2 regions of the Mesorhizobium sp. M0028 genome follow, and region 2 is predicted to be linked to the other one. Evidence: riboswitches for the same ligand, from Rfam matches in the RefSeq annotation. Region 2 holds a riboswitch; the other holds the start of a gene.

Region 1 (15,801 bases), on a different contig from region 2:
TTATTTCCAGGCCGATGAACATCCATCCGAAACACACTGAACCGCTGATCCTGTCGGGTCGAGACGTAACGGCCGTGCTCGGCCCGACCAATACCGGCAAGACCCATCTCGCCATCGAACGCATGGTGGCGCATGAGAGCGGCGTCATCGGCCTACCGCTCAGGCTGCTTGCCCGCGAGGTCTATACGCGCGTCTGCGAGAAGGTCGGCGCCCATAAGGTTGCGCTCATCACCGGCGAGGAAAAGATCCAGCCGGCGGGCGCGAAATACTCGGTCTGCACGGTGGAAGCGATGCCGCGCGAGACCGACGCCGCCTTCGTTGCCATCGACGAGGTCCAGCTCGCTGGCGATCTCGAACGCGGCCACATCTTCACCGATCGCATCCTGCATCTGCGCGGCCGCCAGGAGACGCTGCTGCTGGGTGCGGCCACCATGCACGGCATTCTGCAGCGCCTGCTGCGGGGCGTGTCGGTGGTGACCCGGCCACGGCTGTCGCATCTTGCCTATGCCGGCTCGAAGAAGCTGACCCGCCTGCCGCGGCGCACCGCGATCGTCGCCTTCTCAGCCGACGAGGTCTATGCCATCGCCGAGCTGATCCGCCGCCAGCAGGGCGGTGCCGCCGTCGTGCTCGGCGCGCTCAGCCCGCGCACCCGCAACGCCCAGGTGGCGCTGTTCCAGTCGGGCGATGTCGACTACCTCGTCGCCACCGACGCCATCGGCATGGGCCTCAACCTCGACCTCGACCACGTCGCCTTCGCCCAGAATCGCAAATTCGACGGCTACCAGTACCGCAACCTGACCGCGGCCGAGCTCGGCCAGATTGCCGGCCGTGCCGGCCGGCATCTGCGCGACGGCACCTTCGGCGTCACCGGCCAGGTCGATCCGCTGGATGAGGAATTGGTCAAGAAGATCGAGGCGCATGATTTCGATCCGGTGAAAGTGCTGCAGTGGCGTACCGCGCATTTCGATTTCGCCAACCTCGATGCGCTGAAGCGCTCGATCGAGACCAACGCCCCGGTCGAAGGCCTGACGCGCGCACTGCCGGCCGTGGACGCGCAGGCGCTCGAGCATCTGTCGCGCGACGAGGACATCCGGGCACTCACCACCGACGCCAGGCGGGTGGCGCTGCTGTGGGAAGCCTGCGCGCTGCCCGACTACAGGAAGATCGCGCCGGCCCAGCACGCCGACTTGATCGCCTCCATCTACATGGACCTTGCCAGGCACGGCCATGTCGACGAGAACTACATGGCCGAGCAGGTGCGCCGCGCCGACACCACTGAAGGCGATATCGACACGCTATCGCACAGGATTGCCCAGATCCGCACATGGACCTTCGTTTCCAACCGGCCCGGCTGGCTGGCCGATCGGGCACACTGGCAGGAAAAGACGCGCGAAATCGAAGACAGATTGTCGGATGCGCTGCATGAGCGGTTGACGAAACGTTTTGTAGACCGCAGGACTTCCGTCCTCATGCGGCGCCTTAGAGAAAACACGATGCCTGAAGCCGAAATCAGCCCAACCGGAACCGTCCTCGTCGAAGGCCATCACGTCGGCGAGTTGCAGGGTTTCCGCTTCACCGCCGACCAGAGCGCCGGCGGCGAGGACGCCAAGGCGGTGCGGGCGGCGGCGCAGAAGGCGCTTGCCGCCGAGTTCGAGGCGCGGGCCGAACGCTTCGGCGCCTCGGCCAATGGCGACATCGCGCTGGGTTCGGATGGCACGCTGCGCTGGATCGGCGCGCCGATCGGCACGCTGGTCGCTGGCGAAGACGCTTTGAAGCCGCGTCTCGTTCTGCTCGCCGACGAGCAACTCACCGGCCCGGCCCGCGACAAGGTTGCGGCGCGCGCCGAGCGCTTCGTCAATTTCCAGATCGAATCCCTGCTGAAGCCGCTAGTCGATCTCAAGAATGCCGAGCAGATCACCGGCATCGGCCGCGGCATCGCTTTCCAGCTCGTCGAGCATTTCGGCCTCATCAACCGTCGCGACATCGCCGACGAGATGAAGTCGCTCGACCAGGAGGGCCGCGCGGCGCTTCGCCGTCTCGGCGTGCGCTTCGGCGCCTACCATGTCTTCGTGCCGGCGCTGATCAAGCCGGCGCCGGCCGGGTTGATAACGCTGCTGTGGGCGCTGAGAAACGACGGCAAGGACAAGCCCGGCTTCGGCGATGTCGTTCACGCACTGGCCTCCGGCCGCACCTCGGTGGTCATCGATCCAACCTTCGACAAGACTTTCTACAAGCTGGCGGGCTACCGCAATCTTGGCCGGCGTGCTGTACGCGTCGATATTCTCGAACGGCTGGCCGACCTGATCCGGCCGGCGACCAACTGGAAGCCGGGCCTCGGACCTCGCCCCGACGGCGCCTATGACGGTCAGTCCTTCATGGTGACGCCGCCGATGATGTCGATCCTCGGCGCCACCGCCGACGACATGGAAGAAATCCTGAAGGGGCTCGGCTATCGCGCCGATGCCAAGCCGGCGGCCGAGGTCAAGGCGCGGCTCGAAGCACAGGACAATGCCGCGCGTGAAGCGGCCGCTGCAAAGCAGGCGGCGGAAGAGGCAACGCGAGCCGAGCAGGCGAGGATGGCGGAAGCAGCTGCCGCGGCAGAGCCGCCGGCGGAGGTTTCGGCGGAGGCTTCGGAGCCTGTGTCGGATGCGGCTCCTGTTGCGGAGGCGGCCGAAGCCGTGACCGAAGCGGCGGCAGAGCCTGTCGCGGAAGACCAGCCGGAAGCTCCAGCCCCTGAAGCTGCGGCAGAAGTCACGCAAGAGACCCAGCCCGCCGCCGAAGCGGCTGCAGAACCAGCGGCTGAGCCAAGGACGGAACTTGGGGCGGAAACTGAGGCTACGGCACCGGCAGAGCCGCCGGTTTCCGACACTATGGAAGCATCGCCGGCCGAACCTGCAGCAACGGCGGAAGCCGTCGCCGGCGAAGCTGCCCCAGAAGCCGAGGAGCCAAAACCTGTGCTGTTGTGGCGGCAGGGTCGTTTCGACCAGCGCCCGCGTCATCGCCAGCATGACAACCGCCCCCGGGACAATCATCGGGACAGTCGCCCGCGCAATGGTCAAGCTGCGCCGGACGGCCGCAGCGATGCGCCGGTAGATGCCGGCGGGCAACCGACGCCGGGCGACCGGCCCGCCCGTCAAGGGCGCCACGATCAGCGCGACGGCGCCGGCAAGCCACGCTTCGACCGCAGCAAGTTCAAGCCCAAGCCGCAAGGCGAGGCGGCAGAGCAGCGCGCCGGCAAGCCGCAAGGCGAACGCCTCGACCGGCGCGAAAACCGGCCCGACTGGAAGGCTGGACGGCAGGACGGCAAAGGCGGCGCCCAAGGCGCAAAGCCCGCCTTCCAGCCAAAGCCGCGTGAGGAACGCCCGGTCCGCTTCGATCCGGACTCGCCCTTCGCCAAGCTCGCCGCGTTGCGCGACCAGCTGAAGAAGTAAGCTGTTCGTCCGATGGTCACTGATGCCCGCCAGCGCATCGACAAGTGGCTGTTCTTCTCGCGCGCGGTAAAATCACGCACGCTGGCAGCCAAGCTGGTCGTCACCGGACGCGTCCGCATCAATCGCGACAAAGCAGCGCAGGCATCCGATACGGTCCGGCCGGGTGACGTTTTGACCATCACGCTCGAGCGGCGGATCTTCGTCTGGAAAGTCCTTGGCACCGGCGCACGGCGCGGCCCGGCCGAAGAAGCCCGCCTGCTTTACGAGGACATGTCGCCGCCCCCCGCGCCCAAGGGCGAGGCGCTTCCGGATGCGGTGCCGCCGTTGCGCGAGGCCGGCAGCGGTCGCCCGACGAAGAAGGAACGCCGCCAGACCGACCACCTGCTCGGCGACGATTGAGCAAGGTCGAACTTCCGCTTTGCCGGGCCTCTGGAATTCCATTCCGGAAACCCCGGCACCGCTGGCAAGGGCTGCCCTTGCCAGCGGCGGACAAAGGCGTTACCTCACCAAAAAAGCCCAACAAAATGGGACGTCCCGGAGCCGACCAATGACCTATGTCGTGACCGACAATTGCATAAAATGCAAATACATGGACTGCATCGAGGTCTGTCCGGTCGACTGTTTCTACGAAGGTGAGAACATGCTCGTCATCCACCCGGACGAGTGCATCGACTGCGGCGTCTGCGAACCGGAATGCCCGGCCGACGCGATCAAGCCCGACACCGAGTCGGGCCTCGACAAATGGCTGCAGATCAACACCGAATATGCCGATAAATGGCCCAACATCACCGCCAAGAAGGAGCCCCCGGCCGACGCCAAATCCTTCGACGGGGAAGCTGGCAAATTCGAGAAATATTTCTCCCCGGAGCCCGGCGAAGGCGATTAACGAGAGCGCTGATTGCGGCAGCCTGACGCGGCGTAACAGACGTGATACATTAACTGCCTTGACAGGCGGCGATGGCGCATGGCCTTCGCGCGTGCAGCAAAACCTTGATTCTTCCGACTTTTTGTGTTATATCAGCCCAACATGCCGGTGACACAACGTCGATTTATGGCGCAAACGCCCCAAATCACTGAAAGGTGAATTTCTCAATCCGGACCAGAGCGATCTGGGGCAGGCGGTCGCAATGTTGCGATTTGCCGGTCCTGGCCTTCCGGTGAGTTCATCGTTGTGTGGCTAAGGACCGGTCACCCCGGTCGCACGAGTTCGGGCCGGCACGATGCCGGTACCACAACAAGGAGTTCAGGGCGTAATGGCAACGATCACCCCGCAGAAGAAGTCCACCGCAGCGCGCCACGGTTTCAAGACCGGCGAGTACATCGTCTATCCGGCGCATGGTGTCGGCCAGATCGTCTCGATCGATGAGCAGGAAGTCGCGGGCCACAAGCTGGAACTGTTCGTCATCGACTTCCAGAAGGACAAGATGCGCCTGAAGGTGCCAGTCGCCAAGGCGACCTCGATCGGCATGCGCAAGCTGTCGGAAGAGGATTATGTCGAGCGCGCGCTGAAGGTCGTGCAGGGCCGGGCCCGCGTCAAGCGCACCATGTGGTCGCGCCGCGCCCAGGAATATGATGCCAAGATCAACTCCGGCGATCTGATCTCGATCTCGGAAGTGGTGCGCGACCTCTATCGCGCTGACAACCAGCCGGAGCAGTCCTATTCCGAGCGCCAGCTCTACGAGGCGGCCCTCGACCGCATGGCCCGCGAGATCGCGGCCGTCAACCGCATGTCGGAGACCGAAGCGGTGCGCCTTATCGAGGTGAACCTCAACAAGGGCCCGAAGCGCGGCGCCAAGGCCGACAACGAGGAAGCCGAGCAGGAAGAGGCCGCCTGAGCCTTTTCGCCTTCGAATTCAGAAAAGCCCGGCCTCGCGCCGGGTTTTTATTTTTGGGATCGGCGAATGCATATCTAACCTTCGACACCGCCCTCCCTTTCCGCCTCCTGCTTCAGCGTGGCGATGAACCGCTTGGTCCGCTGGCGCTCCGGGTTGCTGAACAGCACCGCGGCCGGCCCTTGTTCGACGATGTTGCCGGCATCGAGGAACACCACTTCCCGCGCGATCTTGGAGGCGAGCCTCAGATCATGCGTCGCCATCACCATGGTCGTGCCCTCGCTGGCGAGCTTGCCGAGCACGTCGACCACCTCTTGCGCCAGTTCCGGATCGAGTGCCGAGGTCGGTTCGTCGCAGAGCAGCACTTTCGGCGACGGCGCCAGCGCCCGGGCAATCGCCACGCGCTGCTGCTGGCCGCCTGACAGCGTCGCCGGCCAGGCGTCGGCCTTGTGCGCCATGCCGACCTTTTCGAGCAGGGCGAGCGCCCGTTCGCGCGCCCTTTCCTTGGGCCATTTAAGCACCGTCACCAGCCCCTCCATGATGTTCTCGATCGCGGTGCGATGCGGAAACAGCTGGAAATTCTGGAACACCATGCCGGTCTGCAGCCGCAGCCGCTGGATATCCCTGGTCGAGACCCTGCCGCCGGGGTGGAATTCGAGTGCATCGTCGCCGATCCGCACCGTGCCTGAAGTCGGCAGTTCGAGCAGGTTGATGCAGCGCAAAAGCGTACTTTTCCCGCCGCCCGATGGCCCGACAAGCGCGGTGACACTGCCTTCCTCGATAGTGACGGTCACACCCTTCAGCACCAAATTGTCGCCGAAACGCTTTTCGATGTTGGTGAGGCCGATCATGCACGCGCCTCCAGGAAGCCACCATAGCGGTTAAGCCGCGTTTCCAATCGGGCCTGCAAGGCCGACAGCACGGAGCTCATGACCAGGTACAGAGCCGCTGCCTCGACATAGAGGATCAGCGGCTCATAGGTGGTGGCGACAATGCGCTGCGCCGCCTGGAACATCTCGGGCACGGTAATGGCGGCGGCGAGCGATGTATCCTTGACCAGCGAGATGAAGGTGTTGGACAGCGGCGGCACGGCGACGCGCCCCGCCTGTGGAAGAATGGTGCGCCGCATTGCCTGGGCCCAGGTCATGCCGATCGAATAGGCCGCTTCCCACTGGCCCTTCGGCACCGAACCAATGACGGCGCGGATGATTTCCGACGAATATGCGCCGATGTTCAAGGTAAAGCCGATCAGTGCTGCCGGAAAGGCGTCGAGCAGGATGCCGACCGATGGCAGGCCGTAGAAGATAAGGAACAGTTGCACGAGAAGCGGCGTGCCGCGGAAGATCCAGACATAGAAGCGGACCACGGCGACCAGCGGTTTGGGACCGAACAGCCGGACAAGCGCCACGACCAGGCCGAGGACAAGACCGAATGCAAACGACAGCAGCGTCAACGGCACGGTGAAGATCAGTGCAGCCCACAGCAGCGTAGGCAGGGATTCCAGCATCAATTGCAGCCAGTGCGGCACGAAGCCTCCTCCTTGCCAGATTGCCGTCGCTCATATCACGCGAAAGCGGCGGGCCGTCAAAGACAGCTCGCCGCGACATGAACGACGCGGGCCGGCATTCGGCCCACGCGAGAAAAGCCGTTTACTTCGAAACGTCCTGGCCGAAATAGGTATCGGCGATTTTCTGGTAGGTACCGTCGGCCTTGATGTCGGCCAGCGCCTTATTGATGGCGGCCACCAGTTCCGGATCGCCCTTGCGCACGATGACGCCGGAATAGTCGGCGTTTTCTTCCTGCGCGGCAATCTTCACATTGGCGTCGGGCTTGTGCTTCTTGAAGTCGAGGAAGGACAGGCTGTCGTTGATGGTGGCGTCGGCGCGGCCGGTGAGAAGAAGCTGGATCGACTGGTCGAAGCCGTCGGTGCCGACGAGCTCGGCGCCATTGGTTTCAGCCAGCTTGCCGAAATTCGAGGTCAGCGACTGCGCCGCCTTCTTGCCCTTGAGATCGGCGAAACCCTTGATGTCGGTGTTGTCGCCGCGCACGATCAGCACCGCCTTGGAGGCGATGTAAGGATCGGAGAAATCATATTTGGCCTTGCGCGCCTCGGTGATGCCGACCTCGTTGATGACGGCATCGTAGCGGTTGGCGTCGAGACCGGCGATCAGCCCGTCCCATTTGCCTTCGAGGAACTGGGCTTTGACGCCGAGGCGCTCGGCGATGGCCCGGGCGATCTCGACGTCGAAGCCGACCAGCGCGCCGGAAGCATCATGATAGGTGAAGGGCGCATAGGTTCCTTCCGTGCCGACCTTGAAGACGCCGGACTGCTTGATCTGGTCGAGATTGGCGCCGGCATGACCGGCGGCGATTGCCAGAACCTGCAGCGTTCCGGCGATAATGAGCGATTTGAGCCATTTCATTTTTCTGTGATCCCGTCCTTGGCCGATGTCCGGCGTCGTTGCGAGTGCCGGAAAATGACAGATGCGCGATGCCAAAATAAGAAACTAAATTTCAAAAATCTCGCGCCCTTGAAATCCCATTCTCAACCAACACCTCCCGGCGCCACCCGGCTGAGTCAAGGCCGATGGCGAATCGCCTGGAACAGCGCAATCGGCATGACAGTCCGGGGGAACATTCCCCCGCATCGCACGTTCTTGGCTGTTGTAGGGCGCGGCGCCGCCATTTCAACCATCGGCGCCAACTCACGATTCAGCGATCGCACCGCAACGCCTGAAGCAGGAGCGCGGCATGATGCAAGACAGTGCAGGACGGACCATGGTTCGCGCGGCGATGAAAGCCCCTTACCTGGAGCGCGACGAAGAGCATCTCCTGGCGCTGCGCTGGAAGGAGAACAATGACCAGCACGCGCTGCACCGCATCACCGTCGCCCATATGCGGCTGGTCATTTCTATGGCGTCGCGGTTCCGCCACTACGGCCTTCCCCTGGGCGATCTGATCCAGGAAGGCCATGTCGGGCTGCTGGAGGCCGCGGCCCGTTTCGAGCCCGAGCGCGAGGTGCGGTTCTCGACCTATGCGACATGGTGGATCCGCGCCTCGATGCAGGATTATATCCTGCGCAACTGGTCGATCGTGCGCGGCGGCACCAGCTCGGCGCAAAAGGCGCTGTTCTTCAACCTGCGGCGCCTACGCGCCCGCCTGGCAAACGGCGCCGAGCAGACGTCGAATGCCACGCTTTACCGCGAAGTGTCGGCGGCTCTCGGCGTTTCCGAGGCCGATGTGGCGATGATGGATTCCCGCCTTTCGGCACCCGACAGCTCGCTCAACACGCCGCTTGCCGACGATGCGGGCGCAACCGAGCGGATGGAGTTCCTGGTTTCGGATGACCCGCTGCCCGACGAGGTCGTCGGCGACACGATCGATGTCGAACGCCGCTCTGTCTGGCTGAAGACGGCGCTCGGCGCGCTCAATGCGCGAGAACTCAGGATTATCGAGGAGCGCCGGCTGAGCGACGAGGGCGCGACGCTCGAAGCGCTCGGCGAGACGCTCGGCATCTCCAAGGAACGTGTCCGGCAGATCGAGGCGCGCGCCATGGAAAAGCTCAAGGCGGCGCTGGTGAAGCAGAACCCGGAATTTCTCGCAGCCTGAATCGCGTCGGCTGCTATTTGTCGGTGACGATCTTGACCTTGTCGCCGGCCGAAACGGCGGCGCCCGGCGACAGCGCGTTGAGCACCCTGAACAAATCCAGCTTGCGGTCGACGCCGACCATCTGTGCGGCCAGGGAGCCCATTGTCTGGCCGGGCTGCACCGTGACGATGCGGATACGCAGCGGCTTCAACGCCGCCTTCTCGGCAGCACTCAGGATGCGGAACGAGCCGCTGACCGAGCGCGCCACCGTGCTCAGCGAGGTGCTGGCCGAAGGCGCCGCGGTCAGCAAGCGGTAGACCTGGCCGCCGGCGCGGATCACCGCAATATCGAATTGCCAGCCATCGGCGCCAGCATGCGCGGTTGCCGCTTCGTTGCCGTTGATCGTCTCCTGGCGCACGCTGCTGTCGTCGAGGCCGGCAACCCAGCCGCTGCGGATGTAGTCGGTCAACGAGCGGCCCTTGTCGATCGAAACGCCGTCGAAGCGGATGGCGATGTCGCCCGGGCCTGTCGCCGTCACCGCCGCTGCCGAATTGTCGATGATGAAGCCATTGGGCACCGAGAACGACACGCCGAGGCCAGGATGCAGGAAAGTTTCGCCGCGCACATAGCCTTCCTCCGGTGTATCGCCGTAAAGCAGCCCGTCTACGCCGGAAAGGAATGAATCGCGGTCGCGCGATCCGACACCGGGCGCGCCGAATTGGCGGGCGTGGCGCTGCGCGAGGTCGATACGTTGCGGCGTGTTGGGGTGCGTCGCCAGGAAGTCGAGGCTGGCGTCGGTGGCGCCGCTGATCGAGCGGAAATCGGTATAGGCCGACATCGATTGCAGGAAGCGGCCGGCGGCGTAGGGATCGAAACCGGCTTCGCCGATCGATTTGATGCCGATGGCGTCGGCCTCCAGCTCCTGATTGCGCGAGAACTGGGCCAGCCTCAGCTTGCCGCGGATCAGCGCCGCCTTGGCCGTCGGGTTGTCGCCGAGCACATCCGAAACGACCTTGGTCGCCAACCCCTCTTCGGCTTCCAGCTGCTGGCGCTGCAGGCCGTGATTGGCCGTAACATGGCCCATTTCATGCGCAATGACGGCGGCAAGCTCGGCTGAATCGTTGGCCAAGGCAAGCAGGCCCCGGGTGATGTAGAGATAGCCGCCCGGCAGCGCGAAGGCATTGACGTTGGGCGAGTTGAGGATGGTGATGCGGTAGGTCTGGGTCGGGTTGGCCGACACTACGGTCAGTCTGCCGACGATCTTGGCCACCATGCGCTCGAGCTTGGGGTCGGAATATTCTCCGCCATAGGTGGCGAGGATGCGCGGGTGCTGCGCCTTCGCCAGTTGGGCGAGCTTGCCGTTGGCGGCGACGTTGTCGACCGTGATCGGCTTGTCTGAGGGCTGAAAGCCTGATTCCTGCACGTCGGGAGGCGTGAACATCTGGCAGCTTGCCAGCGCCACGGCAAGACCGGCCAGCGCCAGAAAGCGCGCCAGCGGTTTCACCCTCCGATTGTCGATGCCGGTCGGCAGATCGGCTTCCTTTCAAGTCCTGGCACGTGACCGCGAAAATCGGGCGCGATTTCCGGAAAGCATCACGCGCAAAATCAAGTGCTACGGCGTCCGACAGATACGAGGCAGCAAGGGCAAATCACGGTCTAAGCCGGACCAGCTCCTGGCGGACCTAGCCACACTACCTCGACCATGGCAAGCAAGCGCCGCTTCGCCTTCCGCCGGTTTGACCATAAATTATGTCCGCTTCCGGGCAACATCTCGTGATCCAGCCGCAAACGGACCCGAGCCGATATAGCGTCGGAATGCCTCCGGTCCAGCCCCGACGAAAAAATCGGCCGCAGTGCCCGTCGCGGCAACCGTGCCACCATCCAGGAAAACCATGTTTTGCCCGATACGGCGCGCATCGTCCGGCTGGTGCGTGACGAATAGCACCGTCATGCGCTGCTCCGAATGGACGTCGGCGACCAGGTCGAGCATGTCGTCGCGCAGTGCCGGTCCGAGCGAAGCGAACGGCTCGTCGAGCAACAACACCGGCCGGTCGCGCACCAGGACCCGAGCGAGCGCGACGCGCTGCCGCTCACCGCCGGAGAGTTCGCGCGGCAGCCGGCTTTCCTTGCCGGTAAGGCCGACGCGCTTCAGCGCTGCGGCGATTGCGGCGCGGTCAGCCTCGCTCAGCATGAGCGAAGGCGAGCGGCCGAGCCCGACATTCTGCTCGAGGGACAGATGGGCAAACAGGTTGTTTTCCTGGAACACCATCGACACCGGCCGCGCTGATGGCGGCGCAGTGCTGACGTCGGCGCCGCCGATGAGCACGCGGCCTGACCGCGGCGCCTCGAAACCGGCCACCAGATTGAGCAGCGTCGACTTTCCCGAACCGCTCGGCCCCATGATGGCGGTGATTTCCGACGCCGGGAAATCGACATCGAATATAAGCGGCGTTTCACCATAGCTGAACGAGACATTATCGAGCCGCACGGCCGCGCCTTTTTCGACCGAAATCGACCGTTCCGGGCTGATCGGCATCATGATTTCTCCCTCCTTCCCAGCCAGTCCGCGGTCAGCACAAGCGCCAGGCAGACAAGGCCGAGCAGCAGCGCCAGGCCGGCCGCATCCTCGGTGCGGTAGCTGCCCATGCGCGCCAGCAACAGATAGGGCAATGTCTGCACGGAATCGCTGCCGAACAGCGCAATGACGCCGAGATCACCGAGCGACAGCGCCATGGCGAAGGCGAAGCCGGTGGCGAGCGGCCGCCGCAGCGACGGCCAGTCGACCAGACGCAACCGGTTCCAGCCCGAGATGCCAAGCTGTGCACAGAGCCGTTCGTGGCGTTCGCTCGCCGCGTCATAGGCGGGGCGGATGGCGCGGATGGCGAACGGCATCGCCATCACCGCATTGACCACAACCACCATGACAGGGGCGATCGCAAAGACATCGCTGACGCTGCGCAGGAGCAGGAACCAGCCGGCACCGATGACGATGGGCGGCACCACCAGGACGAACCCCGCACCGGTGTCGGCCAGGTGTTCGAGCAGCGTCCGCCTGCCGGTCCGCCGGGTGAGCGCCAGCGCCCGGCGCGCCATAACCAGCGACAGCGACAACGCCAAGGAGAGCAGCGCCGATAGGAGGGAGAGCACGGCACTGGTCGCCGTCGCTTGCCGCACCGCGCTCTCGCCGGCCAGGCGGCCGAGATCGGCGCCAAGCCCGGCCGACAGCGTAGCCGCCATCGGTCCGGCGACAAACAGCAGTGCCAGCCCGATCACCAGTGCGTTCAGCACGGTCTCGGCCGCACCGGCTGAAAAATACCGGCGCGGGGCTACCGGCAGATTGGCGTCGCCGGTCATATTGGCGCCAAGCCGCGTTAGTGCCAGCACGACGACGAAGGTCAGGGCAATCTGCAACAAGGTCAGCGTCACCGCCCGCGCCGGGTCGAAGTCGAAACGCAGCGCCTGGTATATGGCAACCTCCAGCGTCGTCGCGCGCGGCCCGCCGCCGAGCGTAAGCACGATGGTGAAGGAGGTGATGCACAGCATGAAAACGAGCCCGGCAACGCCCGGCAGGGCCGCACGCAACGCCGGCCATTCGATCAGCCGGAAGGCCGGCGCAGCACCCATGCCAAGCTGGCTCGCCAGCCGCCATTGGTTAGCCGGCACCGTCTGCAACGCTTCCAGGAACAGTCGCGTTGCCAGCGGCAGGTTGAAAAAGACGTGGGCGACGAGAATACCCGATAGGCCATAGATGCCGGGCCAGTTCTGGCCGCCAATCGCACCGAGCAAGCCGGCGAAATACCCGGCGCGGCCATAGAGTGCCAAGACACCGAGTGCGGCAACAATGGCCGGCAGCGCCAGCGGCACGGCGAAAAGCTGCAGGACAAAGCCTCGCCCGAAAAACTGTGGATGCCGCGACAGCGCGCGCGCGACGAACAGCGCCGGTGCGACGGAGAGCAGGGTCGACAACAGAGCCTGCCAGAGCGTGAAGCGCGCAACACGGAGGAGATAGGAATCAAAGGCGGAGGCGGCGCCCGACAGGTCGCGCATGGCTTCGACGACGAGCCCGGCGAATGCCCCGCCGATCAGCAGCGCGATGGCGGCGAGCGCGACGATACCGGCAGCGACGCGGGTATCCGATGATGGCGCGCGTTGCACGCTAGACCACCAGATTCGAGATTCTTAGCGAGGATTGCGTTCCTTCGCGCGCCCCTCTGTCCTGCCGGACATCTCCCCCACATGGGGAGAGATTGGCAGGTTCAGCGCTCCGCTCATTCCGGCAATGTCGGAGATTGGCGAAAGCCGGCATGACGGCCAATCTCCCTCCTTGTAGGGGAGATGTCCGGCAGGACAGAGGGGGGCGCCGTAGGGCGATCATCTTTCAATCCGAGCTACTTGCTCATCACCGCCAGCCACTCGTCGACCCAGGCCTTGCGATTTGCGGCGACCTCTTCCGAGCTGAACAGCAAGGTTTTGGTCGGTTTGACGAGCTTGTCGAACGCCGGATTGAGCGGCTTGTCGGTCTTGCCGGCCGGGAACATCCAGTTGGTTTCGGGAATGAGATCCTGGAATTTCGGCCCGGTCATGAAGGCGATGAACTTTTCCGCCAGCGGGTTCTTCGCGCCCTTGGTGGTGATCCCAGCGACCTCGATCTGCAGATATTCGCCTTCCTCGAAGGACGCCGCCTGGTAGCGCGAGGTGTTTTCGGCAACCATGTGGTAGGCTGGCGAAGTGGTATAGGACAGCACCATCGGCGCCTCACCCTTGGTGAACAGGCCGTAGGCCTCGCTCCAGCCCGGCGTCACCGTCAGCACCTTTGCCTTGAGTTTGGCCCAGGCTTCCGGAGCCTTGTCGCCATAGACCGACTTGACCCACAACAGCAGGCCAAGGCCCGGCGTCGAGGTGCGCGGATCCTGGATGACGATCTTGTCGCCGGCATCGCCCTCGACCAATTCCCTGAGGCTCTTCGGCGGGCTCTTCAGTTTTTCGCTATCGTAGACGATAGCGAAATAGCCATAGTCGAACGGCACGAAGATATCGTCGCTCCAGCCACCCGGCACACTGACGTCCGTCACGGCGCCATGCGGCGAAAACAGGCCGGTTGCCTTGGCGTCCGCCGTCAAATTGGTATCGAGGCCAAGCACGATATCGGCCTTGGTCGCGGCCCCTTCCAGCTTCACACGGTTGAGCAGTGCCACGCCGTCGGCGACCGAGACGAATTCGACGACGCAGGTGCACTCGGCCTCGAAGGCCTTCTTCACCGCCGGTCCCGGACCCCAATCGGCGGTGAAGCTTTCATAGGTATAGACGGTCAGCTTATCCTGTGCCGATGCCTGCCCCGGTAGGGCAAGCGCGGATGCCGCAAGCAGGATAATCGAGGCAAGAGAGTGGAAAAAACTGCGCATCGGCGCCTCCTTCGTTCGCGTTGAAAGGAATTGAGGCGTCGGGCTGTCCGAAACGTCTAATCCCTCCGCCGGTACAAACCGGATCAGGTTCAGCGGGTTGGCAGTCTTGCCTCTCAGCCGGTCCGCGAAGATCGCGTCCGGCACCCCGTTAGAGCGTTTCGACACATAGGCCCGGCCGAAGTGCTGCGCAAGCGGAAGTTTGCCGGGCATCCAAAGCGCGGCGTCCTGTTTCATCTGCCGTTTCATCTTCCGTTTCCGGGGCAGGGCTGGTAAGGGCCACGAGATATGAGCACATTCACCATCCTGCTTGGCGGCGATCTCATCCGCACGCCGCTGCTCGACCGCCAGGTCGAAGGCTCCCGCGTCATCGCTGCCGATGCCGGTATCGGCCATGCCCTTATGCTGGGCCTGATGCCGGAACTCTGGGTCGGCGATTTCGATTCCGTGCCTGCCGATTTGCCGGAGGATCTGGCCGCCGTGCCACGGCAGGTGTTTCCCGCCGAAAAGGACAAGACCGACGGTGAACTCGCTATCGCCGCCGCGCTCGAACGCGGTGCGACCAGCCTTGTGCTCGCAGGCGCCTTCGGCGGCAAACGCACCGACCACATCTTCCTGCATTTGGCGCTCAGCGTCCGGCTGGCGGAAGGCGGAACGGAAGTGCTTTTGACCAGCGGCGCACAGGAAGGCATTCCTTTGCTGCCTGGAAAGACTGGCTTCGATTATGTCGACGGTACGCTGTTTTCGGTGCTCGGCTTTTCGGATCTCGCCGGCCTGACAGTCACCGGCGCCAAATGGCCGCTCGCCCATGTCGAGGTTGCCTTCGGCTCGTCGCTGACCATTTCCAACGAGGTCAAGGGCCGGCTGGAAATCGCGCTGGCCAGCGGCCGCGCGCTGCTGCTCGCGCATCCTTTTTCCCTACCTGAAAGCTGACATGGCGCCGCCGCTTCTCAATCTCGACGGGATAAAGCTGACCTTTGGCGGCGCGCCGCTGCTCGACGGTGCCGCCCTGACGGCGTCAGCTGGCGACAAGATCGCCCTGGTCGGGCGCAACGGCTCTGGCAAGTCGACGCTCCTCAAGATCGCTGCCGGGCTGATCGAACCGCAGGACGGCGAAGTCTTCCGCCAGCCTTCGGCGACGGTGCGCTATTTGCCGCAAATGCCCGACATGGACGGTTTTGCGACCGTTCGCGCCTATGTCGAGGCGGGGCTCGGGCCCGCCGATGATCCCTACCGCGCCACCTATCTGATAGAGCATCTCGGCCTGACCGGCGAGGAACGGCCGAACGACCTCTCCGGGGGCGAGACGCGGCGCGCGGCACTCGCCCGCGTCATGGCGCCCGAGCCCGACATTCTTCTCCTCGATGAACCGACCAATCATCTTGACCTTTCGGTTATCGAATGGCTGGAGGAGGAGCTTGCCCGCACCTCCTCGGCCCTGGTCGTCATCTCGCATGACCGCCGTTTTCTCGAACGCGTGTCACGCGCCACAATTTGGCTCGACCGCGGCCAGACCCGCCGTCTCGATAAGGGCTTTGCCTATTTCGAGGA
Region 2 (15,801 bases):
GACAGACGGCGGATGGGAGCGGCTTTTAGGGTGCAGCAGCCCGGCATCCGCCCTAAGCTCACCAAGACCTCGCGCCCGCTGGTCCAATCCTGCTGTCGAAACAGATCAGGACGTCCCGATGATGGCGATGGTCTGCAGAGACACAAAAAGGACAAGGGCGATTGCAGCGCCCCAGAAGAGAACTTTTTCGGTGCCGCGTTGCTCTTCCTCGCGAGATATGTCTTTCGCCATTGCATGCATCCTTTGCGAAGGTCAACGACTTAGCAACGTGCCGCGCGAAGACTGAGTTCCTGCAACTATCTTGCCCCTTCGGCACTGAGAGAAAGCTCTCGGAATCAAGCCTCGTGTTGTCCAACCGTCGGTTGGTGGACGCATTGCAGCTGATGCATCTAAAGTCCCTGTGATCCACGCGCACAGGGCATGCCGACCCCGAGCCCCCGCCCGGTGCAACAGCGCTTGATCGCCCCCGCCGCACCAACCTGTGCGGCGGGCTTTTTTACTCACGCGATGGAACACCGGCGCGCAGGGAAAGTTCTGCCCACGCAGCAACTCTTTCCCTCATATTTTTGCTGCCAGATCGGATATCTTCGATCGGCCCGCGTCGTTCTTATCCTCCGGCGACGCGGGCTCGCCGTCCTCGCTATCGGTTGAGTAGCCACAGAACAAACGAAAGCACGATGCTGATCAGAATCCCGGTGCCGATCGGAACATAAAACGTGAAGTTCTCACGTTGGATCACGATGTCACCGGGCAATCTGCCCAGACCGATCCGAGACACCCAAGGCCACAATAGGCCTATGGCAACTATGATCAAACCAACGACGATCAGAGTTCTGGACATGGCGGCATCCGACCGGGACTATGGTGGCTGCCCTTGGCTGGGCTCATTCTCATTGCTGTTTTGCTGTCGTTGCGCCTCAATTTCTCTTGGTTCTTCCTGTCTATCTTCGCTGTCTCGTAGTCAGCATCGCCGACTGCGCGAAGCAATTCGTCCTGGTCAGGGCCTACGGTGTCCCAAATGCTCAGAGTCGTCGATGCCTTATCACCAATCCGTCCGAATGCCGTTCTCCTCGTTGATCGCCGCCGAGGATACCTGGTATCGTTGCGGGCACCCAAAGGAACTTCTCGTCCGGCGTCTTTAATTCATGGAGGCAAACAATTCGTATGCAGTCATTGGGCAGTTGACGACGCCCTTTACGTTGAAGGTTGCGACGGTGGTCATTCTCACCTCAAGCCGATCCGCTCCATCGCACCCGCGGATTGCCGTGACAATGCCCCCTTTCCCCGCCCGGCCTGAAGTGCTTAGCTGTCGTCCTTATAAGACTTGGCGGCTTCATCGATCTTACGCCAATCGTTTCCGTGGCGCCGCACAAGCTCTCGCGCTTGGGCTGGCGACACACTTTGCGTTTCGACGATGTGGTTCACTTCCGTCTCCTCGCCTTTCAGGGGACGCGAACGAGGGCTAGTTGGCCGTCTGGCCGTTGGGTTTTCTGCATCTCGTCTGGGCATGAGTGGACCTCTCCTGGAGCAGAATAACGATCCGGCGCGGCGAAGGTTTCGCCACGCCGGGCGCGTTGAGCAGTTTCACCGATCGCCTCATTGGCTTCCCCTTGCGGCTCTGACCGTACGTTCTGGTGTTCTTGGACCCAAATGAGCTGCACCGCGTTGTTTGAGAGCAGTGCTGTGCTTTGCAATCTGATGAAAAAATCCGACGCCCCTGGTGCACCGCAGCCAGCTCCTGGTGCCGAAGCGCGCTTTCCGTACGATCGCGCGGCGGTTGAGCGGTTTCGACAGGCATTCCCGCGCGCCAGGTGGAGTGACGAGCGCAGAAGCTGGTTCGTGCCGGGAAAGACTGCCGCGCGGCGCGTCCAGCGCTGGATGGCGCAAGAGGCGGATCTACGAGTAGCATATGATGACAGCAAGGGACGGGATGCCTTCGCCTTCGATCCCCTGTCGAGCCGGTATCTGGAAATCGCGGACGACCTGCGCATCCGCACGCCATATTCGCGGACGGTCCTCGAGGAACTGCGAGCCGTTCCATGGGCGAGCTGGGACGACGAACTGCGGGCCTGGAGGGTGCCTTTCCGCTCATACGAGGAGTTGAGGCGCCATTGGCCAAGCATCGAAAGGGCCGCAGGCCGCGCAGAACCGGACGAGAGGAAACGGCGACGGGAAGCGTCCAAAGACTCCGAGGAAGATAAAGCCGCTAGATTGCGGTATGCCGAACGCAGGCGACGTCGCTATCCATTGCCTGCTGACGATTTACCCCGGCTTGGCCTTACCGTGGCGACGGAGCAATACGGCATCGTCGTCTTCACAGACATTTCGGGTGAACTCGTAGACGCCTCGGAATTAGCAGCGTTCTATCCGCATTTGATCGAGGCGGACGTCGACCATGTCTGGGGCAGATGGCGTCCGGCGACGTTGGCTGAATTGATTAGAACATGGCCCGCTCGGCGTGCTGCCGAGTTAGCGGAACGGCAACGAGGCTGGTGGCAGCCAACGCTGCCCGAGCTCAGGATCGCTCGCCAAAAAGCTCGAAGCTTGGCGCGAAGAAGGGCAAAGCTTGTGTCATCGTTCTAGCCTTTCAGGCCCGGCGCTTCCAGCGTCTGTCCGGTTGCCATTGTGATTGAAATGTCCCCCGATCGGAGCCTCCCATGTGCAACGATAGCGAACAACATATGGCCTGGCTGAATATTACCGGATGATAGCGCCGCTGGCCTTGAATATCCCGAGCCTGAAAACGAATTTGACTTGCGCTTAGGCGCACGACACCCGCATTGACTATTCGGCTCCAATAACCAGCGTGGCAGGTAAAGCCGTCAAGCGGCTTCTATGACGTTTGGAAGCCGGACCTAACGGTGGGCCTGTGTTCAACTTCCGCTCCGAGGGAGCCGTCACTTTGGGAACAGCACGCGATACCTGTTTCCGGCGTCGGCGTTCCTCCGCTCCACGCACCCTTTATGGCCATCGCCGGACCGAGAGGAAGTCCGTCGCTCCGCTAACCGTGGTTGGGCAAGCGCGCCAAGGTCATCGCTGAAATGTTAAACCATTTCTGCAGAATTTGACGCACACAAAGGCCGATCCGAGGCCAACTGGGAGTGCATACCCCAGCTTGGAATTGTGCGGAACCGTACGAAGCCGATTGCAAGCAACCAACCTGGTTGGCCGGGCATTAATTTAGCAAAGCGTGAATTAGGAAAGCATCGGGAGGAACACCATGCTGCACGTTAACATGCCTGGTGAATTTGAGGTCGGCGATGAGGTTGCGCTAGCAGGTATCGTCATCGCGATTCTCCCCAGCGGGCGCGCCAGGGTGAGCATTCCTTCGTATGACCATCCTTATACGATTGATCCGCCACCGAAAGTCCGGGCCGGCGACCGAGTGGTTCTTGTTGGGGACGTCACCCGCATCGATTGCGGAGGGAACAAACTCACTGTGCGCATTGACTGCGGCGGGGTGATTACTGTCGATAAGTCGGCGATCACTAGGCTGAGAAAGCCCCGCCGGGCTCCAACGGGTTAACGCTCCGGCGAGACAACAGCCGGTGTCGGCGCGGGGAAGATGCAAGCGCCTTTGAACAGCCCAAGGGTGCCGCGCTGTCCAGTCGGATATGGAGCGGACGAACGGATAAATGGGAGCTCGACGCTAGGGCAGGCGCCCAGCGTAGCGCGTTCCTGGCGCTTTCGGATTACCGGTGAAGCAAGTCAGATCTTCGCATTCGCGATCGTCGCTCTCGGCAACAGGCGGCGCGCCCGTCCAGGACGCGTGGCACGTGTGCGCTGTGGAAGGAGACGACCAGCACATCCCGTGTGAAGGCAACGCGGCATCCCGCTCGACGGGAACTTTTCTCTGCAGCGAGCGCTTGGTCGCCGGTCAGACGCGATGGGCGCCGGCTCGTATCCATTATGGAGATCACATGTTCGTCCCGCCACCGATGCCCGCAAAAAGTCTGCTTCGGTGCGTCGCGACGGAACTGGACGACATGGTTGCGGTGGAGTAAGCGCCCTCCCCTGGGTTAACAACCGGTCGGTGACAGCCACGGCCACATCGACAACAACCGCAACGGCAATCAAGTCGTCGCTGAAAGCCTGCAAGGTGTCTGTCACGACACAGCGTGCCGGCAAAGCTACGCCCTCGCGACAGGGATTCGTTGTAAGCTGACCCGACGGCAACGCCGGCGACTACGAGTCGAGGTCGTAGGGCTGATGGCCCAGCTCGTTGTGATGAAGCGCCTCTGCCATACACCTGATGTCGAATGCCTGGCCGCACGCCGGGCAGACGACGAAATACTCCTCCTCCCGAAGTGGCAATGCGTCGTGGTCTTGGGGGATGACGATGTCATTGTATTCGTCGGGCATTGGGTCCTCCGGAAACCCGCCCGCTATGCTGGAACGCCTGCCAGCAGGATTTGTTTCAAAGTTATTGCGCCAAGGAAAGACCTGATGTCCGGTTCGGCAGCGATACCGTGCCACCGGGCAGTTTCAAAGTGATTATCAATCTTTGGTACGGCGCGGGCAAGAACCTGTTCCTCGGGGCGGCGAGGCTCGAATTCAACCAAGCATGCGCGGTCGAAAGAACTCCAATCCGGCAAGGCACACTGCTAGCCGAGATCGACTGTGGAGACGAATGCCGAGGTCCGCCGCTCCGATGAAAGGTGATCTGATGGGTATCAGCTGCGCAAAATAGCTCCGCAATCGGGCACCGGGGTTGGGCTTTTGAAGCGCCTGTCTTGCCGGCAGCTCATCCAGTTGCCGGCGGCGCTGGCGGAACATCGTCGGCTATCTCCTGCCTGAGCCTTGGTCCTTTGCTGAGCCGGCGACCGAGCGCATCGACGAAATTGTCGTAGCGCTGCAAGCCCTTGGCACGCGCCTCCGCTTGCGCCGATTCCGGCAAGGCTGGAGTCGAGTTGAGCCAAAACCGGACGAACAATGCTAGCGTCTCAATAGCAATTCCGACGTCACGCTCGACCCGCTGCACGCGTCGATCGATCTGGTCGAGGCGGCGAGTGATCGCCGCTTGCTTTCGTTCTTCGGCGTCCGGCGACAGGAACGACGCGAGCGCAGCCTCGGCGACCAGTGACAGCGAGACCTCGCGCCGCCCAGCGTAATCTGCCAGTGCCCTCATTACGTCAGGGTCGAGATAGGCAGACAGACGTCTTTTCTTGGCGTTCTTCATGCGCTCAAAGCTCAATGCCATCATTGGGGTCAAGGGCGGCCTGACGAGCTGCGCGTCTCATGGCTTGATCGACACTGCGGCGACGAACGGCGTCATCATCGGGCTCGTCCCTGTCGAGGTCGAACTCATCGTCGCAGCGTGGCGTTCGTTCCGGCGCGATGTCTTCGTGTTCGGGAAGCTCGGGCTGGCGGCGAATGCCGCCATTGGCCGGATCCTCGTCCTGCTGATCCCTGGCAAGCCTCAGCTTGCGAGATTTGCCTTCCGGCTCAGCAAGAAGTGTCGTGTCGGTCCAGTCCTCAGAGCGAGCGTTCTGCATTGTCCCTCCGGTCCTTGGCGGCGGCAAGACACGCTCGGCAAGACGCGGGTCGGCAAAGTAGCGTGCCTTCGTCGCACGGATTGGGAACTGGCCCGAGATCATAATGATCGCCTCGGTCGGGGGCAGCTGCATGATCTCGCCCGGCGTCATCAGTGCACGCGCCGTTTCCTGCCGCGAGACCATCAGATGCCCGAGCCAGGGCGACAATCTGTGCCCCGCATAGTTTTTCATGGCGCGCAACTCGGTCGCGGTCCCCAGAGAGTCTGAGACGCGCTTGGCCGTCCTCTCGTCATTCGTGGCGAAGCTCACCCGCACATGACAATTGTCGAGGATGGAATTGTTCGGTCCGTAGGCCTTCTCGATCTGATTGAGCGATTGTGCAATCAGGAACGACTTGATGCCATACCCGGCCATGAAGGCCAGCGCGCTTTCGAAGAAATCGAGCCTGCCGAGCGCGGGAAACTCGTCCAGCAGCATCAAAAGACGCTGCCGGTGATCCTTCGCGTGAAGATTTTCGGCGAGCCTGCGGCCGATCTGGTTAAGCACGAGTCGCATCAGCGGCTTTGTGCGACTGATGTCCGATGGCGGCACGACCAGATAGAGCGTCGTCGGCCGTGCCTCCTCGACAAGGTCTGCGATCCGCCAGTCACAGTATGACGTCACCTTGGCCACAACTGGATCGCGGTAGAGGCCCAGAAAACTCATGGCCGTCGAGAGCACGCCGGAACGCTCGTTCTCGGACTTGTTAAGCAGTTCCCGAGCAGCCGACGCCACGACGGGATGCGGGCCTGCATCACCCAAATGCCGCGTCAGCATCATGGCGCGCAGCGTTGCCTCGATTGGCCGCTCTGGATCAGAAAGGAAGTTCGCCACGCCTGCGAGGGTCTTGTCTTTCTCCGCATAGAGCACGTGCAGTATTGCGCCGACCAGCAACGCATGGCTGGTCTTCTCCCAGTGGTTGCGGCGTTCCAATGTGCCTTCTGGGTCGACCAGGACATCCGCCACGTTCTGCACATCTCGAACTTCCCACTCGCCCCGTCGCACCTCCAGCAGAGGATTGTAGGCTGCGGATCCAGCATTGGTCGGGTCGAACAGAAGCACCTGGCCGAAACGGGCCCGCCATCCGGCCGTCAGTTCCCAGTTTTCGCCTTTGATGTCGTGGACGATTGCCGAACCCGGCCAGGTCAGTAGTGACGGCACGACCAGGCCGACGCCTTTGCCGCTTCGGGTCGGTGCGAAACATAGCACGTGTTCCGGACCGTCGTGGCGTAGATAGTGTCGGCCCAACATACCCAGGATCACCCCATCCTGACCGATCATCCCAGCGGCCTTGATTTCGTCTCGCGTCGCCCAGCGCGCCGAGCCGTAAGTCGTGGTATCCTTTCCCTCGCGCGCCCGCCACAGCGACGTCCCGATCGCTGCGACGATAGCCATGAGGCTTCCGCTCGCCGCAATCGCCGCGCCCTCCAGGAAGACGTTCGGCGCGTAGGCGTCGTAGAAAAACCACCACCAGAAAAAGGCTGGCGGCGGATAAACGGGGTGTCCAGCCAATTCGAACCACGGCGGACCGAGTTGGCTTTGAAAGTCGAGCCGCCCTGCCGTCCACTGTGTTGCTCCCCATGTTGTCGCGACGACGATCAGAAAGGCGGTGAGTATCTGGCCCCATAAAACCTTGCTTGCCGGCATCGGTCGTTTCCCAAATGGATGATCGGAACAACCGAAAAGCTCGAATTCCTAAATCCGCAAGAAAAAAGGGGCGGTCGAAGCAGCATGGCGTACCCGCACGTGGAAAGACTTGCCCGATGCGATCTCGAATGTTGAACGAGCATAGGGGGGCTGCTTTCTTCTGGAGCCGTTGAGCCGCTACTTGCCCAATGATAGTTAGTTGTCTCGGCTCAGATGGCATTTGACGAGATGGACGGGTTCTTGGAGAACCACGGATTGCGCATGACCAAATGAACAAGAGTCCTCAGCGGCGCGCCGAGCCGGAGAACACTCTAGTCCCGGCAAGTGGTGGTCAGCCGTTCTGCTGAGCTCGAATCTTACCGCCTCCCTGATCGGTAGCGCGATAGATCCAGAGCCGACTCGATGAGCAGACCCATCAAGTCTGTTCAATTTTGTTAATCAATTCAGTCACATCAACTATTGCCATGGACTTTCGTTGGAACTGTTGCAAGCCGCGCCGGCCTCACGGATCGCGGAATCTATTGGGCCGCACCTAAGTTCCAGATGTCCCGATGCAGGCGCCATGTCCCGTCGCCCCCTTTTTTCCAAACGACAATGTACTTGCCCGCAACGGTGGAAGGGGCACCGCCTTTGCTCGGCACACTGAGCGTAAATGCGCCAACTTCGTAGGCGAGATTCCCGCTCCCTTCCACTTCCAGCGCCTTCAGGGTGAGATTCTTCATCCCGGCCTTGATTGCGCCCTGCCAGAATTCTTCCACGCCCTTGCGGTCATCGACGCGTTTGCCGTCGGGTGGCAGCAGAGCGGCATCGTCGGTATACATTTGACCTACCGCTGCTGCGTTTCCGCTGTTGAAGGCGTCCATGAATTTTACCAACGCCGCTTCGATGTCCTCACGAGCCGAGTGGGCGGCCGCAGACAATGCAGACGAAAGAAGCAGCACAGCAGCAAATGCAAATGACTGAACCAGTCTCATTTCGTCCTCCCTTGCGTACCCGACATGCCGACCCGATGAATAGCGCCGACCCGAGGGCGCCGCGGCGTTCGATGGCTAGGCGCGGATTATATTAGACTTATCTGATATGACGGCGCAAGCGCAGCTGCGACCCTCTGAACGACCAGCGTAGCAGCTGCCGGAGAGCTTCAAAGCGGCGGCTACCGCCTCACTGCCCTCCTCGTCTCGACGAAAGAGTTCGTTCGAATGATGCTTTTCCGTGGCTTTGCTCGCAAGTTTTCGTCAGCCAGCGCAGGGCCTCCTCTTACGCTCGCTGGTCGTCAAGGCCCAGCGGCCACTAGCTGACAGTCCCCCCGCAGCCAAGCCGCTGGGCCCTCGACGTGGGGAACGAGCATTGGAGACGATGTCGCGCTTTCCGTTACAGCCCGAAGGCGGGTGACAGATGACCGTGTCAGCCTCTCCACCCGAGCTACGATTTCACGCATTCGATCAGGCACAGCTCTCTCGGGCTAGCGCGCCAAGCATGAGTTAGCTCCCGAATGAGCAGGTGCCACCCAGTTCAACTTCGGCCCTTGCGCGCGCAAAGTATTGGGCGAGATCGATCGGCAGTCCGGTCGGCAAATTGGGGCAGCGATGGCGAGAATGAATGCCAGGAACTTCCCTTCGGTGCCGCTTCGTCGATCTGTTTGCCGAGAAGACGCGCGCGCTGCGTGCCGTCCCCCATAACCGCAGAGAACTCACTTCAGGTCACACACACACACACACGACGCCACCGAGATCCTGCATCAGTTTTCTACTCCGACGCCGCCACGTCACCAAGATCAGTCGCGAGCGTGATCGCGGCTATCAAATCGGGATCGCGCGCCGGAGCGCTCTATGAGTGAGCCCCGAACGGCGCGGTTCTCCTCGAGCAATCCGGCTCGACGTAAGGCGGGCCATCCGTGCCGGCCTCGTGACTAAGAGACGGGCGAATGGCGGTTCCTGGACTCACCTTTTTGTCATGAAGTCGCTTCCTTGAGCCGGTGGCGGAGTTCTTGCTTGATGACTCCAGCACCGTTTAGAATCGGTTTTCGGAAAATTTGTCTTGTGGCATCAATTTTCATGGAATAGGATCATTTTTCACAGGTGTTGGCCCAGCTGAACCAAAATTCGATGAAAGGATTCGCTTTTCATGCCTCCGGTGCAAGAGCACCAATTTTCAGGTCCTGTTACCGTTTTTCAGGAAATCCGCCTTCCTGAAACGGCGACCCCGGCCGGGTACAGCGCCCTGGTCGGAGCCTACAGGCTCGCCGTGCCCTTGCCCCGTAGGTTGTTCGCCACGGGCGAGCATCATCGCATTACCGAACGGGATGGCTGGCGGATCATGACCCCCCGCCACGCCCCAAATCCTACCCTCGAAGGCCACCTGACCTTTGCGCTCAAGTACGAGGGACTGGACCTTGCCGTCCTCAAGCGGCTGTTCCAAGTGACCGGTCCCACGCCGATCGAGGCGCTGGTCCGTGAAAGCCCGACCGGCAGTTATGCCCGCCGCATCTGGTTTTTATATGAATGGCTGAGGGGCGCCCGTATCGATCTGCCGGACGCGGCGGCCGGACGATACATTCCGGTTGTCGATCCCGAGCTGCAGTGGCCCGGACCCGACAAGACCGCTTCGCGCTACCGCGTAAGGGACAATCTCCCCGGCACGCGTGAGTTCTGCCCTCTGGTGTTCCGCACCAAGATTCTCGAAAAATTCATCGGCCTTGAACTACCGCGGCGCGCGGAGGCAATCGTAGCGGACGTGCCGCGCGACCTTCTTGCTCGGACCGCCGCCTTTCTTTTGCTCAAAGACTCGCGATCAAGCTATGCGATCGAGGGCGAGCGCCCGCCGCAAGATCGCATCCAGCGCTGGGGCCGCGCCATCGGCGAAGCCGGCCGCTGGCCGATCGATCGCGATGAGCTGCTGCGTCTGCAAAGAATTGTACTTGGCGACGCCCGTTTCGCAAGACTTGGCTTCCGAAAAGAAGGAGGTTTCGTCGGTGAGCATGACCGAGACAACGGCACGCCCTTGCCCGATCACATCAGCGCTCGGCCCGAGGACCTGCCGCGGCTAATCGATGGAATGGCGGCGTTCGATCAGGGCCCCGCGCAAAACCTTGATGCAGTCGTAGCCGCCGCAATCCTCGCCTTCGGCTTTGTCTACATTCACCCGTTCGAGGACGGAAACGGCCGCATTCACCGCTACCTAATCCACCACGTCCTTGCCATGCGCGGCTTCAATCCGCCGGGAGTGGTCTTTCCCGTCTCGGCCGCGATCCTGGACCAGATCAACGAGTACAGGGGCGTGCTCGAGAGCTATTCGCAGCGCCTTCTGCCATTGGTGGAATGGGAACCGACGCCGCAATTCAACGTCCGGGTGCTGAATGACACCGGTGATTTCTACCGGTTCTTCGATGCAACCCCGCACGCCGAATTCCTCTATGCCTGCGTTCAGCGGACGATCGAACGGGACCTTCCCGAGGAAACCGCATTTCTGCAGCGCTACGATCAGTTCCGGCAGCAGGTGGACGCCTTTATTGACATGCCCGAGCGGTTGACCGATCTGCTCTTCCGTTTTCTTCACCAGAATGATGGACATCTATCGAACCGCGCGCGCGAAAAGGAATTCGCCACGCTGACCAGTGACGAGGCAGGAAGAATCGAGGCGATCTACGCGCAAACCTTTGGTGCCCATTGAAGGTGTGATCATCAGGATCGATTTTTAGTCCGACGGTTTGTAATTCCCTTGTCCCTGCCTTCATCTCCGAGGCTTGACTTGTCGCCGAGACATGCACGATTTTTTCCGCACGGTCTGACCGGCCGCCGATCAGCCGCGGCCAGAACGCGCTTGACAAACCGGAGCCGTCCCGTCCAACCTCACGCATTCACCAGGGGAGTCCCGGCAAGGGGCTGAGATACTGCTGGCATTCGCGGCGCAGTGACCCGTTGAACCTGATCCAGTTCATACTGGCGTAGGGACGGTGCAAGCGCTTGCGGGAGTTTACGCCCGAGGTCCTGTTTCGGCAGGTCGACAGAAGCGTCTTTTCATCCTCCCGGCACAGAACTGGGTCTCCAATGCAACGAGCAAAGGAGCCTCAAGATGAATGCCCTCACCCCCGCCGTCTCGACGGGACCGCTGCCCGCCTCACGAAAAATCCACAAGCCCGGTGCCATCCACCCGCAGATCAGGGTGCCGATGCGCGAAATCTCCGTCCATCCGACGGCCGGCGAACCGCCCGTCACCGTCTACGATCCGTCCGGCCCCTATACAGACCCGACTGTCGAAACCAGCATCGAAAATGGCCTTGCACGGCTTCGCCACGAATGGATTACGGCGCGCGGCGATGTCGAGGCCTATGACGGCCGCCATGTCCGGCCGGAGGACAACGGATTCGCGACGGGCGAACGCCTGACGCCGGAATTTCCCATTCGCCATCAACCGCTCAGAGCCAAAGCAGGCAAGGCGGTGACGCAGCTTGCCTATGCGCGCGCCGGCATCATCACACCCGAAATGGAGTTCGCCGCCATCCGCGAGAACCTTGGTCGCGAGATCCTGCACGGCAAGCTTGAGCGCGACGGCGAGGCTTTCGGCGCGACACTGCCCGATTTCGTCACGCCGGATTTCGTGCGTGATGAGGTGGCGCGCGGACGCGCAATCATTCCCGCCAACATCAACCATCCCGAGAGCGAGCCGATGATCATCGGTCGCAATTTCCTGGTCAAGATCAACGCCAACATCGGCAACTCCGCCGTCACATCGTCGATGGCTGAAGAGGTCGAAAAAATGGTGTGGGCGATCCGCTGGGGCGCAGACACGGTGATGGACCTGTCGACCGGCCGCAACATCCACAACATCCGCGACTGGATCGTCCGCAACGCGCCGGTTCCGATCGGCACGGTGCCGCTCTATCAGGCGCTCGAAAAGGTCGGCGGCATCGCCGAGGACCTGACCTGGGAGGTCTACCGCGACATGCTGATCGAACAGGCCGAACAGGGCGTCGACTATTTCACCATCCATGCGGGCGTGCGGCTGCACTACATCCCGCTGACCGTTGACCGGGTCACTGGCATCGTCTCGCGCGGTGGCTCGATCGTGGCCAAATGGTGCCTGCATCATCACCGGGAAAGCTTCCTCTACGAACATTTCGCCGAGATCTGCGACATTTGCCGCGCCTATGACGTGTCCTTTTCGCTGGGCGACGGCCTTCGTCCTGGCTCGATCGCCGACGCCAATGACGCAGCACAATTCGCCGAGCTGGAGACGCTCGGCGAGCTGACACAGATCGCCTGGGCGAAGGATTGCCAGGTAATGATCGAAGGCCCCGGCCACGTGCCGATGCACAAGGTCAAGGAGAACATGGACAAGCAGCTCGCCGTCTGCGGCGAGGCGCCGTTCTATACGCTTGGGCCGCTGACGACCGACATCGCGCCGGGCTACGACCACATCACCTCCGGCATCGGCGCGGCGATGATCGGTTGGTTCGGCACCGCCATGCTCTGCTACGTCACGCCCAAGGAGCATCTCGGCCTTCCCGATCGCAACGACGTCAAGATCGGCGTGATCACCTACAAGATAGCCGCCCATGCCGCCGACCTGGCAAAAGGTCATCCGGCGGCGAAAGTCAGGGATGATGCCCTTTCCCGCGCGCGCTTCGAATTCCGCTGGGAGGACCAGTTCAACCTGTCGCTCGATCCCGAAACCGCGCGGTCCTTCCACGATCAGACCTTGCCCAAGGAGGCGCACAAGCTGGCGCATTTCTGCTCGATGTGCGGGCCGAAATTCTGCTCGATGCGAATTTCCCACGACATCCGCACCGAAGCGCAGAAGGAGGGCATGGCGGCGATGGCGGCGAAATACCGCGAGGGCGGCGATCTCTACCTGCCGGCGGACGAGACCGGCGCACCGCTCATACCTCAGCCACGTGAGCCATCATGAAGGTGCTGGTCAAAGGGGCCGGCGTTGCCGGCCTCACCGCCGCCTTCGAGCTCGCCGCACGCGGCGCGGCGGTTTCCGTTGCCGAGACAAGGCCTGGCCTTGGGGGCAATGCGTCGTGGTTCGCCGGCGGCATGTTGGCGCCATGGTGCGAGCGCGAAAGCGCCGAGCAGCCGGTGCTGGATCTCGGGCGCGGTGCCGCCGACTGGTGGGATGCCGCAACCCCCGGCCAGGTGACGCGGGCCGGAACGCTGGTCGTGGCCGCGCCGCGCGATACGGGCGAGATCGACCGCTTCGCCAGCCGCACCTCGGGCCATCGGCGTGTCGATGAAGACGAAATTGCGCTCCTGGAGCCCGACCTCGCCGGCCGCTTCCGGCGCGGATTGCTCTTCTCCGACGAGGCGCATCTCGACCCGCGTCAGGCGATGGCAGCGCTTCATGACAAGCTCGCAGCCATGGGTGTCGAGTTTCACTTCGGCACCGAGGTCTGGCATGTTTTTGGTTTCGATCATCAGATCGACTGCACGGGAATGGCAGCCATCGATGACCGGCTACGTGGCGTTCGCGGCGAAATGCTGATCCTGCGCACGCCCGACATCTCGCTGTCGCGCCCGGTCCGGCTGCTTCATCCGCGCTTTCCGCTCTATGTGGTGCCGCGCACCGGCCAGTGTTTCATGGTCGGTGCGACCATGATCGAGAGCGGGTCCGCCGAGCCGGCCACGGTGCGTTCGATGATGGAGCTTCTGGGTGCCGCCTATGCCCTCCATCCGGCATTCGGCGAGGCCGGGATCGTTGAAACCGGTGTCGGCGTCCGTCCTGCTTTTCCCGACAATCTGCCGCGTGTCGAGGCACATGGAAGCACCGTCGCAGTCAACGGGCTTTATCGCCATGGCTTTCTTCTCGCCCCTGCCATGGCGCGCCAGGCGGCCGACCTGGTCTTCCATCAAGACGGAACGAAGGAGCTTGCTCATGAAACTGACGGTCAACGGCAAAGTGCATGAGGTTGCAGCCACCACGCTGGCCGAGCTGCTTGCGGCGCTCGACTATGAAGGCGATTGGCTGGCAACGGCCGTCAACAGCGAACTCGTGCACAAAGCCAACCGGGCGGAATTCCGGTTGAGCGACGGCGACCGGATCGAAATCCTCTCACCGATGCAGGGAGGCTAGGCCATGTTCGATCTTCTCGGAACGTCGCTTGCCTCCCGCCTGCTTCTCGGCACCGCTCAATATCCATCGCCGGCCATCCTTGCCGAGGCCGTCAAGGCGTCGGGCGCTTCGGCGGTAACCGTCTCGTTACGCCGTGAGATGGCAGGCGGCAGGGCCGGCGAACAATTCTGGTCGTTGATCCGCTCGCTCGGCGTCAGAATCCTGCCCAACACTGCCGGCTGCCACTCCGTCAAGGAAGCGGTCACGACCGCGAAGATGGCGCGCGAAGTTTTCGGCACCAACTGGATCAAGCTCGAAGTGATCGGCAACCACGACACGCTGCAGCCGGACGTGTTCGGGCTGGTCGAGGCCGCCCGCATCCTGTGCGAGGACGGTTTTGATGTATTCCCCTATACCACCGACGATCTTGTCGTCGCCGAGCGACTGCTGGAGGCGGGCTGCCAGGTTCTGATGCCGTGGTGTGCACCGATCGGTTCCGCCCTCGGGCCGATCAACATTCCGGCGCTGCGCTCGATGCGCGCACATTTCCCAGGCGTTCCGCTGATCGTGGATGCGGGGCTCGGACGGCCGTCGCACGCGGCAACCGTCATGGAGCTCGGCTTTGACGCCGTACTCCTGAACACCGCAGTCGCCAAGGCGGCCGATCCGGTCGGCATGGCGCGTGCGTTCGGCAAGGCGGTCGAGGCCGGTCGTGAAGCTTTCAACTCGGGAATGCTCGAACCGCAGGACGTCGCCGTGCCGTCGACGCCGACAATTGGCAGGGCAGTTTTTTCATGAAGCTCGACCCCTTCTACCTGATCGTCGACAGCGCCGCCTGGATCGAACGGCTGGTGCCGCTTGGCGTCAAGCTGGTTCAGTTGCGCATCAAGGATAGGGACGAGGCCACGTTGCGGACGGAAATCCGCCGCGCGAACGGCGTCTGCGCGGTCCATGGTTGCCAACTGATCGTCAACGACCATTGGCGGCTCGCCATTGAGGAAGGCTGCGACTTCGTCCATCTCGGCCAAGAGGATTTGGCTGCGGCCGACCTGCTGGCGATTAAGTACCCCGGATTGAAGCTTGGGCTCAGCACGCACGATCATCTCGAACTGGAAACGGCCATCGCTGCCGAGCCCGACTATATCGCGCTCGGCCCCATCTATCCCACCGTCCTGAAGCAGATGAAATGGGCGCCGCAAGGGCTCGAGCGGATCAGCGAGTGGAAGCATCGGGTGGCGCCGATCCCATTGGTCTCCATCGGCGGCCTCAACCCCGACCGGCTCGACGGTGTCTTCGAGGCTGGTGCGGACAGCGCCGCGGTGGTCACCGACATCACCTTGAATGCCGATCCCGAAGCGCGCACGCGAGAATGGATCGAAAAGACAAAGCCATGGCGCTGAGGCGAGAACCGCATGTGCTCGTGGTCGGCGGATCAGACTCCAGCGGTGGGGCTGGAATTGCACGCGATATCGAGACGATCTCTTCCATTGGCGTGCGCACCTGCCTCGCTGTCACCGCGCTCACAGTGCAAACGCACGACGCCGTACTGGAAATCCTTCATTCGCCACCA

What was found. Region 2 has a riboswitch for thiamine pyrophosphate ahead of thiC (phosphomethylpyrimidine synthase ThiC). Riboswitches for the same ligand answer to the same signal wherever they lie in the genome.
Region 1: it holds a riboswitch for thiamine pyrophosphate, as region 2 does, so the genes downstream of both, thiB (thiamine ABC transporter substrate binding subunit) here and thiC (phosphomethylpyrimidine synthase ThiC) in region 2, are expected to answer to the same signal.

The regions. Positions count from the first base shown of each region.
Region 1 is NZ_JAMYVG010000002.1:397,464-413,264, reverse strand. It holds gene NKJ93_RS07035 (helicase-related protein) at 15-3,431, shown strand; gene NKJ93_RS07030 (RNA-binding S4 domain-containing protein) at 3,444-3,830, shown strand; gene fdxA (ferredoxin FdxA) at 3,979-4,317, shown strand; gene NKJ93_RS07020 (CarD family transcriptional regulator) at 4,685-5,266, shown strand; gene NKJ93_RS07015 (amino acid ABC transporter ATP-binding protein) at 5,341-6,114, opposite strand; gene NKJ93_RS07010 (ABC transporter permease subunit) at 6,111-6,791, opposite strand; gene NKJ93_RS07005 (amino acid ABC transporter substrate-binding protein) at 6,913-7,686, opposite strand; gene NKJ93_RS07000 (RNA polymerase factor sigma-32) at 8,015-8,872, shown strand; gene NKJ93_RS06995 (M48 family metalloprotease) at 8,886-10,355, opposite strand; gene thiQ (thiamine ABC transporter ATP-binding protein) at 10,599-11,390, opposite strand; gene thiP (thiamine/thiamine pyrophosphate ABC transporter permease) at 11,387-13,006, opposite strand; gene thiB (thiamine ABC transporter substrate binding subunit) at 13,240-14,253, opposite strand; TPP riboswitch at 14,297-14,411, opposite strand; gene NKJ93_RS06975 (thiamine diphosphokinase) at 14,539-15,183, shown strand; gene NKJ93_RS06970 (ABC-F family ATP-binding cassette domain-containing protein) at 15,185-15,801, shown strand, end outside.
Region 2 is NZ_JAMYVG010000004.1:288,329-304,129, reverse strand. It holds gene NKJ93_RS11885 (hypothetical protein) at 106-231, opposite strand; gene NKJ93_RS11880 (DUF2905 domain-containing protein) at 641-841, opposite strand; gene NKJ93_RS11875 (hypothetical protein) at 1,699-2,583, shown strand; gene NKJ93_RS11870 (hypothetical protein) at 3,221-3,526, shown strand; gene NKJ93_RS11865 (hypothetical protein) at 4,186-4,362, opposite strand; gene NKJ93_RS11860 (CopG family transcriptional regulator) at 4,745-5,179, opposite strand; gene NKJ93_RS11855 (conjugal transfer protein TraG) at 5,184-7,181, opposite strand; gene NKJ93_RS11850 (YybH family protein) at 7,700-8,155, opposite strand; gene NKJ93_RS11845 (Fic family protein) at 9,306-10,850, shown strand; TPP riboswitch at 11,033-11,149, shown strand; gene thiC (phosphomethylpyrimidine synthase ThiC) at 11,253-13,088, shown strand; gene thiO (glycine oxidase ThiO) at 13,085-14,086, shown strand; gene thiS (sulfur carrier protein ThiS) at 14,055-14,252, shown strand; gene NKJ93_RS11825 (thiazole synthase) at 14,256-15,029, shown strand; gene NKJ93_RS11820 (thiamine phosphate synthase) at 15,026-15,631, shown strand; gene NKJ93_RS11815 (hydroxymethylpyrimidine/phosphomethylpyrimidine kinase) at 15,622-15,801, shown strand, end outside.